DNA from 3 places in the Paenibacillus sp. 2TAB26 genome. Region 3 is predicted to be linked to each of the others. Evidence: riboswitches for the same ligand, from Rfam matches in the RefSeq annotation. Region 3 holds a riboswitch; each other region holds the start of a gene.
The links. Region 3 has a riboswitch for cyclic di-GMP ahead of AB4Z50_RS24015 (methyl-accepting chemotaxis protein). Riboswitches for the same ligand answer to the same signal wherever they lie in the genome.

Region 1 (4,416 bases), on a different contig from region 3:
TTCCGCTGCATGATGTTTTGGATCAAACACATCGGCTGCAGTCCGAGGTAAGCGCAGTATCTGAAGCAGCGCTTCTGGATGGAAAGGAAGGCATTACGTTATGGAAAACAATCAATTGGCGCAGCGCGTCAGAGCCTTTCGAAAGCTGAAGGGCTATACTCAGCAGGAGCTGGCCAAGGAGCTTGGCGTATCGGTGGCCGTTCTTGGCTCATTGGAGCGAGGAACAAGAAAGACGGATACGAAGTTATTAAATCATATCGCAAAGACGCTCGGAATCAGCTATGAGGAATTAATGTCTGATAACCGTGAATAGTGCTGTCTGGTACACAAGACATGAACAATAAGCAGTTAGAAGAGGAGGAAGGAGTGACATGCTGAAAATCGGTGGCATCGAAATGAAGAACAGAGTAGTGCTAGCGCCGATGGCAAGCGTGTGCTATCCTGCCTTTGATTAATTGACAAGGAGTTTGGAACGGGTCTTGTATGTGCGGAGATGGTAAGCGACAAGGCCATTTTGCATGGTAGTATACGGGTAAGGCTAATTGGGACATTATAAAGGATGTCAAAGTAGCGGTATCGATTCCCGTAATTGGGAATGGCGACGTTTTCTCACCAGAGGATGCAAAAGGCTGCTCGAACATACCGGCCGTGATCCGATGGTAGCGATTTTGGAAAACTACGTCCACTCGCTTGGAGAGGACGAAGAATTTCAAGCTGTCAGCGCTGTTTCAGCAATGAAGCGGGTTCTGCAGAAGTAGATGCTTACTAAAATACAAATAGATCGGTTATGCGATTTACCCCGTAACGGGAGCGAGCCGACACCATTCGACAAAAGCCGCTATCATGCGGCTTCTGCTCTACATTTCAGAAATGAAACGGTTTCAATGGGTCGTCTGGCTTTGATTGACATTCAGGGTAACTTTGCAATATAATCGTGCAATATAATCTAACGAAGACATCAAGAGCGCTTCAAACAACAGTTGGTATGAGGAATAAGAAGCGTAATATATTAGGTAACAGTGAATTCATACAAGGTATGAAAAATTAGTCACATGACAGGAGAATCGGAAAGATGAACGATAAGCAAATCATTCTGACTCAAGAAGGGCTGCGAAAGCTCGAAGATGAATTAGAGCACTTAAAGTCGGTCAAGCGTCGTGAAGTAGCTGAACGTATTAAAGTAGCAATTGGCTATGGTGATATAAGCGAAAACTCGGAATATGAAGATGCGAAGAATGAGCAAGCATTTATCGAAGGCCGTGTTCTTACCCTTGAGAAAATGTTGCGCAATGCGCGCATTATAAATAATGACGATATTGATATTGATACCGTGAGCATCGGTTCGATCGTAACGGTTGAGGATATGGAGTATGGCGACACAATGGATTATTCCATTGTTGGTACAGCGGAAGCAGATCCTTTGCAAAACAAGATTTCAAATGAAAGCCCGGTTGGTAAAGCGATTCTAGGCAAGAAAAAAGGCACCGTTGTCGAAGTTAGCGTACCAGTCGGCATTATTCAATACAAAATTCTCGATATCAAAAAATAATGTTTGCTATGAGCGGTTCAAAAAGCTTCCTTGTAGGAAGCTTTTTGAACGTTTAAAATATAAGAACGTATATTACAGGTCTATACATTGCTTATATTTTATTGCGAAACGAGATTTTGCTGCATGAATCCGGTGACAGCTGCTTGCTTTTGCCGAATGATCAAGGAGATGAAAGAAGTGGAACAAGAAAACAATGAACAGCAGGAGCTAAGTGAGCTCTTGCAAATTCGCAGAAACAAATTGGACGAGCTTAGAGGGCTAGGTGTGGACCCATTCGGCCGAAAGTTCGAACGCACTCATAACGCCAAAGATATTGTACAAGCCTATGAAGGGCTCAGTAAAGAAGAAATAGAAGAAAAAGCGGTTGAAGTGCGTATTGCTGGCCGTATTATGCAGAAACGCGGCATGGGCAAAGCGGGTTTTGCTACGATTCAAGATTTGAGCGGCAAGGTTCAAATTTATGTTCGTAAAGATTCCGTTGAAGAGCATAAGTTTGCAGCTTTTGATTTGCTAGACATCGGTGACATCATTGGCGTAGTAGGCGTTGTATTCAAAACGAATACAGGCGAAGTCTCTGTCAAAGCACGTGATATTGAAGTTTTGACAAAGTCGCTACTTCCATTGCCCGATAAATATCATGGCTTGAAAGACGTCGAGCTTCGTTATCGTCAGCGTTATGTTGACCTTATCGTGAATCCCGACGTCCAACAAACCTTTATTACTCGTTCCAAAATCATTCAATCCATGCGTCGCTACCTAGATTCCCGCGGGTATTTAGAAGTAGAAACACCAACGCTGCATTCCATTGCAGGCGGTGCTGCAGCACGCCCTTTCGAAACGCATCATAATGCGCTGGACATGCAGCTCTACATGCGTATTGCAATCGAGCTTCATTTGAAGCGACTGATTGTAGGCGGATTGGAGAAAGTATATGAGATCGGCCGTGTATACCGGAATGAGGGGATTTCGACTCGCCACAATCCAGAGTTTACAATGATTGAGCTTTACGAGGCTTATGCTGATTACAAGGATATTATGGCATTGACAGAGAATGTCATCGCACATATTGCGCAAGAGGTTCTTGGAACAACGAAAATCACTTATCAAGGCCAAGAGATTGATTTGACACCTCAGTGGCGCCGTGTCAGCATGGTTGAGCTTGTCAAAGAAACGACTGGCGTAGATTTCGGCGTGGAAATGAGCGACGAGGAAGCCCATCGTTTGGCGAAAGAACACAAAGTTGCCGTTGATCCGCATATGACATTTGGTCATATTCTCAACGCTTTCTTTGAACAGTTCGGTGAGCACACGCTTATTCAGCCAACCTTTGTTACAGGACATCCGGTTGCTATTTCGCCGCTTGCTAAGAAGAGCGAAGCAGATCCACGCTTCACCGATCGTTTTGAGCTATTCATCGTAGCACGTGAGCATGCTAATGCATTTACGGAGCTTAACGATCCGATCGATCAGCGTGAGCGTTTCGAGTCGCAGCTTGTTGAGCGTGAGCATGGAAATGACGAGGCGCATGAGATGGATGAAGACTTTATCCGCGCTCTGGAATACGGCATGCCGCCAACAGGCGGACTAGGAATCGGTATCGACCGATTGATCATGCTTCTAACAGATGCTCCATCTATTCGTGATGTACTGTTGTTCCCTCATATGAGAGATCAGCGTTCTGCTGAATAAGAAAGAGACCAAGGAACCTTATGGCTTTTAGAAGCCATAAGGTTCTTTTTTTTCTAATATCGAGAATTTGCAACAACAATCCTTAAAAACATTCAAATTATGATTGATATTGTAGTACAATCTATTGATTTGCTAGATTCATATGGTAGAATAGAACTAATAAAGCGCTACACGATAACGGCAAACCTATCGAAAGGTAGGGACGCAAAGCTAAAGGGCCTTCCGTAAGATGGCAGCCAGCTACCGAATGAACAGGCTTTTTTTTGTTTGTATAGGGGAAATTCATCACAAAGCGCTTCACACGATAATGGCAAACCTATCGAAAGGTAGGGACGCAAAGCTAAAGGGCCTTCCGTAAGATGGCAGCCAGCTACCGAAGGGAGTATATTCATGCGTAAATTTATGTTAGTCATCGCAGCTTTTGTTCTTTTTGCATCCATCCATGTAACGGTCGTTCAGGCAAATGAAGCGGATTCATCTGATTGGCTCAATACGGGGAATTTAGATAAGGGTGTTGTCTCCGTACAATATACAGTGAACACTAAAGTGAAAACGAAGCTTATGATCGCAAAAGGCGCATCAAATTATACATATAATCTAACCGGCGGAAAAACGGCTGAGAAGTTTCCATTGCAGCTTGGCAATGGCGAATATACGATATCTGTTCTAGAGAATACAACAGGCAACAAATACAAACTGGCGAAGAAAGAAACCGTGACGCTTGATTTGAAAGACAACAAGGTTTTGTACTTGAATTCCATCCAGAACATTGACTGGTCGAATGCGAGCAGCGCCATCGTCAAGGCAAAAGAATTAGCGAGCAATAAAAAAACGGATATGGAGAAAGTAAAGGCAATCTACGAGTATATTATTACGAATGTAAGTTATGATAATCAATTAGCTGCTAATCTGTCAGTTGATTACCTCCCCAATATTGATCTCACATTTAAATCGAGAAAGGATATCTGCTACGGATACGCTTCATTGTTTGCGGCAATGCTGCGGAGCGTGGATATCCCTACGAAGCTCTTGATGGGACAATCTACTTATGTGGATGTTTATCATGCTTGGAACGAAGTGTACTTGGATGGGAAATGGGTTACGATTGATACGACAGTTGATGCGGGTCTAAAGAAGGGCAAGAAAAAGTATGAGCTTATCAAGGATGCAGCTCAATA
Region 2 (4,416 bases), on a different contig from region 3:
AGGAACCGCCCCATATGTCCGATTGATTGACAACACTGATCTTAGCAGCAGCTAGCTTTTAACCTTAAAAAAAGAATAGATCCCTGTCACTTACAAGTTGAGGCAGGGACTATTTTAAAATATAATGTTCGTTATTGAGAATTAAGGGGAGTGAACTAATGAAATCAGCTTTACCCTCAACTGCCTACATATTGCAAATTCATAAAAACCCAGCCCAAGTAAATACGTTTATTAGTCAATTGACTGCAACCGATACGGCAGATGTATATGTTCATATTGATAAAAAAAATTACGATGAGGTATCACCTAAAATTAATAGATCCCCACGCATTAACGTGTTGGAAGAAAGCTGTAATGTGAAATGGGGAGATATTAGCCAAGTGGATGCAACGATCATGCTGCTAAGGAAGGTATTAACCTCAAAAGTAGATTATGACTTTGTATGCTTAAGGAGCGGTCAGGATTTACTCGTTAAAAATGGTCTTAAAGTTCATTTAATGGAAAATCCCAATAAAATATTTATGTCTGCGAAATTTATTCATGATCGTGATATTTCTGCTGCACATGTAAATATGAAATGGTTTGATTCAGCAAGAAGACAATACAATACATTCCACCCGCTTAGAGTTTTCAGAAGCATAATGCTGAAACTGTATAAGAAAGGTTTAGTTCTTTTCCCTAACCGCCAGTTAATGCCTAACAATTATTTGTTGTATCATGGCTCCTCATGGTTCTGCATACCAATTGAAGTTGCAAGATTTATCATAGATTTTCTTGACCAGAACAAATGGTATTATCAATATTTCAAAAACGCTCTGTGCCCAGATGAATGGTTTTTTCAAACCTTAGTTATGAACTCGAAATATGCGGATCAGGTCACTAATGATAATTTAACTTATTTAAAATGGGGAGAAGAATATAACAATAGTAATCACCCCATAAACCTAAGCTTTAATGATATTGATTCTATTGAAAAATCGAATAAATACTTTGCGAGAAAATTCGATGAAAGAGAAGATGTAGCAATGATAAATTATTACAGCGAAAAGGTATGCATGTGAGCTTAGCATCGGAGAGGTATTTTTTTGATTTAATTGTTCTTTATTAAGAATAATTGAGAGGGGTAAATAAAATGGCAATCTTAGTAACAGGCGGAGCGGGGTACATAGGCAGTCATACTTGCATTGAGCTTCTTGAAGCGGGATATGAATTAGTGGTTGTTGATAATTTGTCTAATAGCAGCTATATCGCTTTAGAAAGGGTAAAAGAGATTACAAATAAATCCTTTACCTTTTATCAAATGGATCTTATGGATCAAAAGGGACTCGACCATGTATTTTCAAATCATGCTATTGATGCCGTTATTCACTTCGCTGGGTTAAAGGCTGTCGGAGAGTCTGTACAAATGCCTTTATCTTATTATCATACCAATATAACGAGCACTTTAATTCTCTGTGGAGTCATGAAGAAATTTGGTGTTCATAAATTAGTGTTTAGTTCCTCGGCTACTGTTTATGGACGGCCCGAACAAGTTCCGATTATTGAGGATTCACCGCTCTCAGCAACAAATCCATATGGCCGGACTAAGCTCATGCTAGAACAAATCTTACTGGATCTAGCTAGTTCAGATAACAGCTGGGGAATAACGATCCTGAGGTATTTCAACCCTATTGGCGCCCATAAAAGTGGTCGAATTGGAGAAAATCCAAATGGAGTGCCAAACAACTTAATGCCTTACATATCGCAGGTAGCTGTTGGCAAGCTTAAGCAGTTACATGTGTTTGGAAATGATTATCCAACTGTGGATGGCACTGGAGTGAGAGACTACATTCATGTAGTAGATCTAGCAAAGGGGCATGTAAAGGCACTGGAAAACAGGAGTAGAAAATCAAATGTGAATATATATAATCTTGGCACTGGAAATGGCTACAGTGTGTTAGAGATGATTGCAGCCTTCGAGAAGGTAACTGGTCAAAGCATTCCATACGAGGTCGTTAGCCGCAGACCTGGCGATATTGCTGTTTGTTATGCAGATACACTGAAGGCAAATGAAGAATTGAATTGGTTTGCAACAAAAGGAATAGAAGAAATGTGCAGCGATACGTGGAGATGGCAATTTTCAAATCCGAATGGATATGAAGAAGATACACTGTTGAAATCTGAACTTGCAGCAAAATAATATACCGGATAACTCTGTTAATGAAGCAACATTTTAGAGCTCCTAATTTGATCTAGTGGGCTCTGTTTCCTTCCCCTGATCCCTTTAACAATCATTAAATAAATTCGACAAAAAATGTAATTATCTTTCAATTTTGTGAGACAGGAAGCGACAGCATACGCAATTAGAGTGATTTATAATACATCTATAAACGAATGACAAGCATAGGGAGACGTTGAAATGCGTTTAGTATCTGGGCACCTTAAACGCATGGAGTCAGTGGTGCAACCGTCCCAAATTGAATGGGGGACATGGGAAAATGGTACTTACAAAATCAGAGGATAATCAGGATTTAGATATGGAATGGGTAGCATTAATCATGAATGCACGTTCTTTGGGGTTTAGCAAGGAAGATGTTAGAAAGGTATTACTATGTCTTGAAGAAAGCAAGAAAGATGATATACAAGAAACAGCCGTATAAAAGAGAATAAAGCGCTACTCGCGCTTTATTTTCCATTTATTGAATTCTAAAAATTCTTTAAATTGATCTTTGCTTACGCCAGAAGCCATTGCTTCTCGAACTAGATCGGCCCACTCGGTGTCTAGATTGCTAGTTTTATGATCATTATTTTCATCGCTATTTAAAAATTCTTCAACCGTTACGTTTAATACTGCGCCTACCTTTTCGAGAAATTGAATCGAAGGATTTTGCTGGAGCCCTCGTTCAATAGAGCTTAAGTAAGATTTTGCGACGCCTGCCCGTTGCGACAACTCCGTTAGGGATAGGCCTTTTCTCTTGCGCAGCATCTGAATACGTTCTCCGATCATAGCAAACTCCCCCGTTATCTCTTCGTTGTAGACTAACACTATTATAACGAATAATTCTTAATTGCGAAAGCTTGTAAGTTTTAACGAATAAAAAATAAAATGACGTCTAAATTAGAAAAAAATAAGGTTAAACCCATTTCGAAATGTTGTTCTTATAAAAGAACGATGTTTCGTTTTATTTTGTGATATTTTGGTGAAAAAACGATTGACAACGTCTGTTTTCAAGTGTATTATTCAAATATGTTCTTTATTAAGAACTAAAAGACATTCAATGATGCTCGCATCTCGTTCGATTGAAGAACACGCTGGCTATCTAAATCGGAGGCACGAATGAGCGCAATAGCAGTCGTTTATGAAGTTGATCAGACAGCCCATGTGTTAGATCAGGGGAATAGACTGATGCAGCAATTATCTCGGTTTCCTTGCAATACAGCTCAAGCATGGAATAAGAACAATGTGTTTGTTGGATGCCATAATCAATGGATTACACCAGAATCTGTCGGGGAATGCAATCCATACTATGATTCGGAAAGACGTTTAGTCATAAGTGCAGATGCAATTATTGATAACCGTAATGAATTATTTGAATCACTAAACGTACACCTTGATCGTAGAATGCAAATGACTGATGCAGAGCTCATTTTACTCTCCTATGCAAAATGGGGTGTTGAATCACCCAAGTATCTAATCGGTGATTTTGCTTTTGTAATATGGGATGAAAGAGAGCAAAGAGTATTTGCTGCTAGAGATTTTTCTGGTTGCAGAACTTTGTATTATCACTGGAATGGAAATCGGTTAGCGATGTGTACGACGATGAAACCACTGTTAGAGCTGCCAGATGTTCATAAACGTCTGAATGAGCAATGGATGGCACAGTTTTTAGCTATCAGCACAGTAATTGATGTTGTTGACGTTACACAAAATGTGTATAAGGATATTTTGCAATTGCCGCCATCTCATTGCATGACATTGGTTAATGGTCAAGTAAAGGTCATGCGATATTTTAAGCTAACGGCAAATAAGAAACTTCGCTTCAAAACGGACGAACAATATGTTGAAGCATTCAGGGATGTATTTCAACAGTCAGTAAATGCACGATTGCGCACTTACAAACAAATAGGTTCACAATTAAGTGGGGGGTTGGATTCAGGAGCAGTAGTTAGTTTTGCAGTTAAAGCCCTTCGTCCAATAAATAAAGAAATACATACATTCAGTTATGTTCCTCCAAGCGATTTTGACGATTATACCTCTCGTCAAACGATTGCTAATGAATCACCCTATATTAATTCAACTGTCCAGTATGTTGGTGGGTTTCAAGCGAACTATCTTGACTTTAAAGATAGAAATTCGTTTTCAGATATTGATCCATTTCTGGAGACATTAGAAATGCCTTATAAATTTTTTGAGAACTCTTTTTGGATAAGAGGCAT
Region 3 (4,416 bases):
CAGAAAGGAAAGAATGCTTTTATGCTCCGCGGGAGTTATGGATTGGAAGACGTTCGAGAAATTAATCGGATCTAGAACTAACGCCTCTATATCCTCATCCAGCTCCGACAGCTTGCGCACAAGCTCAAAATCATGGACATAACCGCCATTAATAACCATCACATTTTGCGCTTTGGCAACGCGAGCCACTTGGCGGAATTCATCAAGCGTTGAAGATACAACGATACGTTTGTTCTGTTCCAATATTTCGCTCATCTTCATCATGCCAAATGAAGTCTCAAACGACAAGAAACGGATAAACAATCGATAAAGCTCATCATCTTCGGCAGCCATCGCTTTAATGGAAGCAGAATGAATAACAATAATTTTACCGAATAGTTCAGGGTTTGATTCTGAAAGCTGAATCATATGCTGTTTAATGTTTTCGCCAATTTCATCCTTTACGGTGTGAAAAAGCTCATTTTCCATAAATGACTCCCGAGAAGCCGTTGGTCGAAGTCCATTCGTATTCATGATACACGTAACAAAAAAAGCCCAATCCGGAAGCATATTGTTAACTTGATCGGAAAGCAGCATACGTTTCATATATACCTTATGTTTTTTCTCGGCTTGCAAGCTTACAGCATAAGGAAGAATATAAGCGACACCCTCAAGCTCACCAATTACTGATTTTAAAGGTATGGCATCCAAGAAGGTTTGATACAAGTGATCTTCGCCATAGGTGAGCGCATCACTGCTATTCATGGACCACGGAGGAGTTTCCTCGTTAATCCTAATATCTGTTTTCCCTTCGGACAAATGAATCGGAACAGGCAGGAACTGACCATAATGGCTCATTAACTCCATCACACGATCCCATTCATAATAATCCTCGTAACCCTCCTTGCATGTCAAAAACACGGTGGTGCCGATTGGAGCATCCTTCTCAAGCTTGCGAATCGTGTACGTGCCGTCAGGCCGCCCACGCCATTCTAAAGTATCGCCTTCTAGAGCGGAGCGGGTAATAACAACGATCTCGCCGCTCACTACGAAGCAGGACAGCAAACCCACGCCAAATTGTCCAATATAGTCGTCTGCTGAATCCATTTCGTCACGCTTGGAGGTACTTCCGATTTGAGCCAAAAAAAGCTGGATTTCGGATTCGGACAAGCCTATCCCATTATCGTGAACGGCAATCGTTCGAGAACCGTAAATTTCAACTGTTACGCGTGCATCAAAGCGATGTCCAAGCCGTTTGCGTGCTGTAATCGCATCAACGCCATTTTGCAGTAATTCCCTAATGAACACGCCTGGGCTCGAATATAAATGCTTTGAGAGAAGCTCGATCATCCCTTGTAAATTAACTTGAAAGTTCATTTCGCTCATCCTGTCTCCCATAGTGGATCTGTTTTTTATTGGTCTATTCCATTCATTGATTCGGCATTATACTCGCTTATCCTTCTTTATTTGCACAAAGAGGCAGGCAGCACCCCAAACCTATGGATGCTGCCTGCCTCACTCGATTATCATTTTTGTTGCTTACACTTTGAAAACAGCTGCTTTCTCCTTCAAATCCTGTGAGGAAAGTGAAAGCTTCTCCGCAAGCGTGCGCAAATCATCGGAAATATCATTTTGCTTAACTGAAAGCTCGCTCATATGTTCCATTTTCCCATTCACTTCTGAAGACGTCGTCAATAGCTTGTCTACTGCAGACACGATATGAGACATGCCTGTTGTAATTTCACTAATTGCCGTAGAAATCTCGCTCACTTGATCTGACAGCATGCTGCTTTGTGATTCCAATGCTTGGAATGTGCTGCTTGCGGTTTCGGATGCTTGACGAGTCGTGTTAATAACATTCGCGAAGCTGCCGATCGTGCGGCTGCTTGCTGCCACATCGCTTTGTATGAGTGTCAGCTCCTTCGTGATCTGCTTCGAGATCATATCGGTCTGACTGGACAGCTTGCGGATCTCATCAGCGACAACTGCGAACCCTCTGCCATGCTCACCCGCTCTTGCCGATTCAATGGATGCGTTCAGTGACAACAAATTCGTCTGTGTGTTCAAATCCTGAATGCCGTTCAAAAACTTAGCTACATTGTTATATCGTTCATTCATCGTTTCGAAAGCTTCAGTTAGCTTTGAGAACTGGTCTACTGTTTCATTTACCATCGAGACCACGCCAGCCATCTGCTGCGTGCCGTTATGAGATGATTGCTTCATATTTTGCATATCATTGTTTATGTATTCACTCGACGCAGCAATTTGCTGAGAGCTTGCTGAGATTTCTTCCGTAACTGCCGAAATGGATGAAGCATCGTCATACTGCGACAGCAACACTTTTCTGCCCAGCTCCACTTGGCCATTTACATCCTCTGATGCTTTTCGATTAATACCAATCATATTATCCATATTATTCGAAATGTGGAGCACAGATTCGCTCACTTCAAGCGTAGCTTTAATCGTTTCTCGCAGCTGATCGCCCATATTAGCCAAAGCGTGGTCAAGATCGCCAAATTCGTCAGAGCGAACGAGTTTTTCTTGACTTGTAAAATCATTATTGCCATACTGCTTAATTCTTTTTGTAATGCCTACAAGTCCTGTTCTAATCGATTGTGAGATGACAAAAATCATAATAGCAGGAAGAATAGCTAGCAAAATGACATTTATAAGCACAATAAGGTTCGCACTGGATATGTCTTTATCGAGAAGCTTCTGCGTCGCGTTAGCGTCTGCGGTCAAACGCTCGTGCATTGTATCGTTGGAATAACTTAGAATGACGGTATATACGCTTATTAGATTGCTTATGCGGAGCGATTTCTCATCTGATGATAATCCACTCACATCTGTATTCGTCACTTTCAAGTTATCTAATGCAAGCTTAAGAACATTAACCTGATTCGCATAATAAGGACCATCTTCCGTTGCAGGCGGATATTTCTTATCCATATCGATAAGCTGTTTCTCTAATTCATCGATGTTGGCAGGCATCGTTTCCAAATCCTTCATGATCAGCGTTGCATCGCTTTTGCCATTTTCAATGGCATCTACCATTAGAAGCATCACTTTCAGCAGCCTATTCGATATACCTTGATAATTGCGTTCAGCACGCTGCAATTCCTCTGAGCCTTCGACTGAGGTTGCTACTGAATGATTTTGAAAATAAATCAAAACGCCCGAGCCTACATTAAAAAGTGTGATGATTGCGGTAACAAGCAATAATTTGCTCGTTATTTTCTTCAAACTCAATTTCTTAAACAGTATTTTTGCTCTCTCTATCCTATCCTTAAAAACCATCCTGCTTGCTCTCTCCTCTGTCTCCTGAAAACAAAAAAAGCTATCCAGCCACAGGAGGCGGACAGCTCAGTTAGCTTATTATCCTTCCGGCGGTCTGGCAGCCATAGTGCGTACACCTTAGGCCCATAACTTTGCGTCCTTGTCTTTCAACAAGTTTGCCTTTTTCAGTTTGTCTATTTTGTAGTTTACAACTTAAACCAGTATAGGACTATTTAGTGAATTTGTCATCCCTTGAACCATATTTATTCTGTGGCTAAAAATAAGGTTGCATTGCAATAACGCCTTGCTAACGAATGAAAATAGGAGGTTTGGATGGAAATAACCGCAACGAGCAAAATATTTCGCACCGCTTCCCATTGTTTTTCCGTTAAATTCGGCAATCTGCTTGCAAATTGATTCGCTGAAGAGCGAATGACATGCTCTGTCAATAAATCTTGATGCGGATTTTCCTTCAAATGACCGGAAATGTCGAGCAGTTGATCGTTATTCGCATCTAGCTCCTCAAACATACTGGTATAAGATGCATATAATTCAATAGGCCCAACTAAATCGTCTGCTTCATCCTCTGGTTTCTTGAATACGATCTCAAAAAGCTTGCGTATTGATTCAAAATCAAGATTTGACTTTAAATCATCAATAATGAATAATAACGCAGCTTGGTTCAGAGAATATTTTTTCCCAGCTTTCGGACAATCGAAATAAGGTTTGAAATCTCGCTTTACCCAGTTTTGCATGGAGGTAATCGACAGATTCGAATATTCGATTAGTTGGCCCAACGCAGCAATTTCATGTAGTGAAAAGCCTTTAATCTCATTTCCTTTAATGAGCTTTTCAATAATTGGAGGCAGCAGCGTAGACATAAATGCAGGCAGTCCCGTGCCTTTCTCCAAGTCACATTGATGCGTTTTGGTCCATGCGGCTTGCAGCACTTGCAGTGGCTTCAAATTATACTTTCCGTCCAGAGCCAGCAGCAAGCAAGCCATCTCTTTTCGAGTAAGCGTAAAGGACTCCATATCGCTTCCTCCTCGCGCATTCGTCTTGCATTCCTATATTACAAGTTCATATGAACTCATCATATGCCGGAGAATGACGCTTGTAAAGGCTCGAAAATCAATGAGAATAAGCCTTTCATTCTCGTTA

Region 1: another riboswitch for cyclic di-GMP. It lies ahead of AB4Z50_RS30225 (transglutaminase-like domain-containing protein); the one in region 3 lies ahead of AB4Z50_RS24015 (methyl-accepting chemotaxis protein).
Region 2: another riboswitch for cyclic di-GMP. It lies ahead of AB4Z50_RS11490 (anti-repressor SinI family protein); the one in region 3 lies ahead of AB4Z50_RS24015 (methyl-accepting chemotaxis protein).

What each region holds. Positions count from the first base shown of each region.
Region 1 is NZ_JBFRGC010000035.1:291-4,706, reverse strand. Features, by position in the region: gene folK (2-amino-4-hydroxy-6-hydroxymethyldihydropteridine diphosphokinase) at 1-149, shown strand, start outside; gene AB4Z50_RS30250 (helix-turn-helix domain-containing protein) at 101-313, shown strand; partial or broken gene AB4Z50_RS30245 (tRNA-dihydrouridine synthase) at 372-538, shown strand; gene AB4Z50_RS30240 (tRNA-dihydrouridine synthase) at 550-663, shown strand; gene greA (transcription elongation factor GreA) at 1,073-1,549, shown strand; gene lysS (lysine--tRNA ligase) at 1,718-3,238, shown strand; cyclic di-GMP riboswitch class I at 3,408-3,486, shown strand; cyclic di-GMP riboswitch class I at 3,538-3,616, shown strand; gene AB4Z50_RS30225 (transglutaminase-like domain-containing protein) at 3,629-4,416, shown strand, end outside.
Region 2 is NZ_JBFRGC010000009.1:40,458-44,873, reverse strand. Features, by position in the region: gene AB4Z50_RS11505 (right-handed parallel beta-helix repeat-containing protein) at 1-55, shown strand, start outside; gene AB4Z50_RS11500 (beta-1,6-N-acetylglucosaminyltransferase) at 159-1,061, shown strand; gene galE (UDP-glucose 4-epimerase GalE) at 1,133-2,179, shown strand; cyclic di-GMP riboswitch class II at 2,378-2,459, shown strand; gene AB4Z50_RS11490 (anti-repressor SinI family protein) at 2,478-2,639, shown strand; gene AB4Z50_RS11485 (helix-turn-helix domain-containing protein) at 2,654-2,986, opposite strand; gene AB4Z50_RS11480 (asparagine synthase-related protein) at 3,317-4,416, shown strand, end outside.
Region 3 is NZ_JBFRGC010000022.1:125,669-130,084, reverse strand. Features, by position in the region: gene AB4Z50_RS24020 (HSP90 family protein) at 1-1,356, opposite strand, end outside; gene AB4Z50_RS24015 (methyl-accepting chemotaxis protein) at 1,519-3,222, opposite strand; cyclic di-GMP riboswitch class I at 3,362-3,446, opposite strand; gene AB4Z50_RS24010 (DUF1836 domain-containing protein) at 3,519-4,289, opposite strand.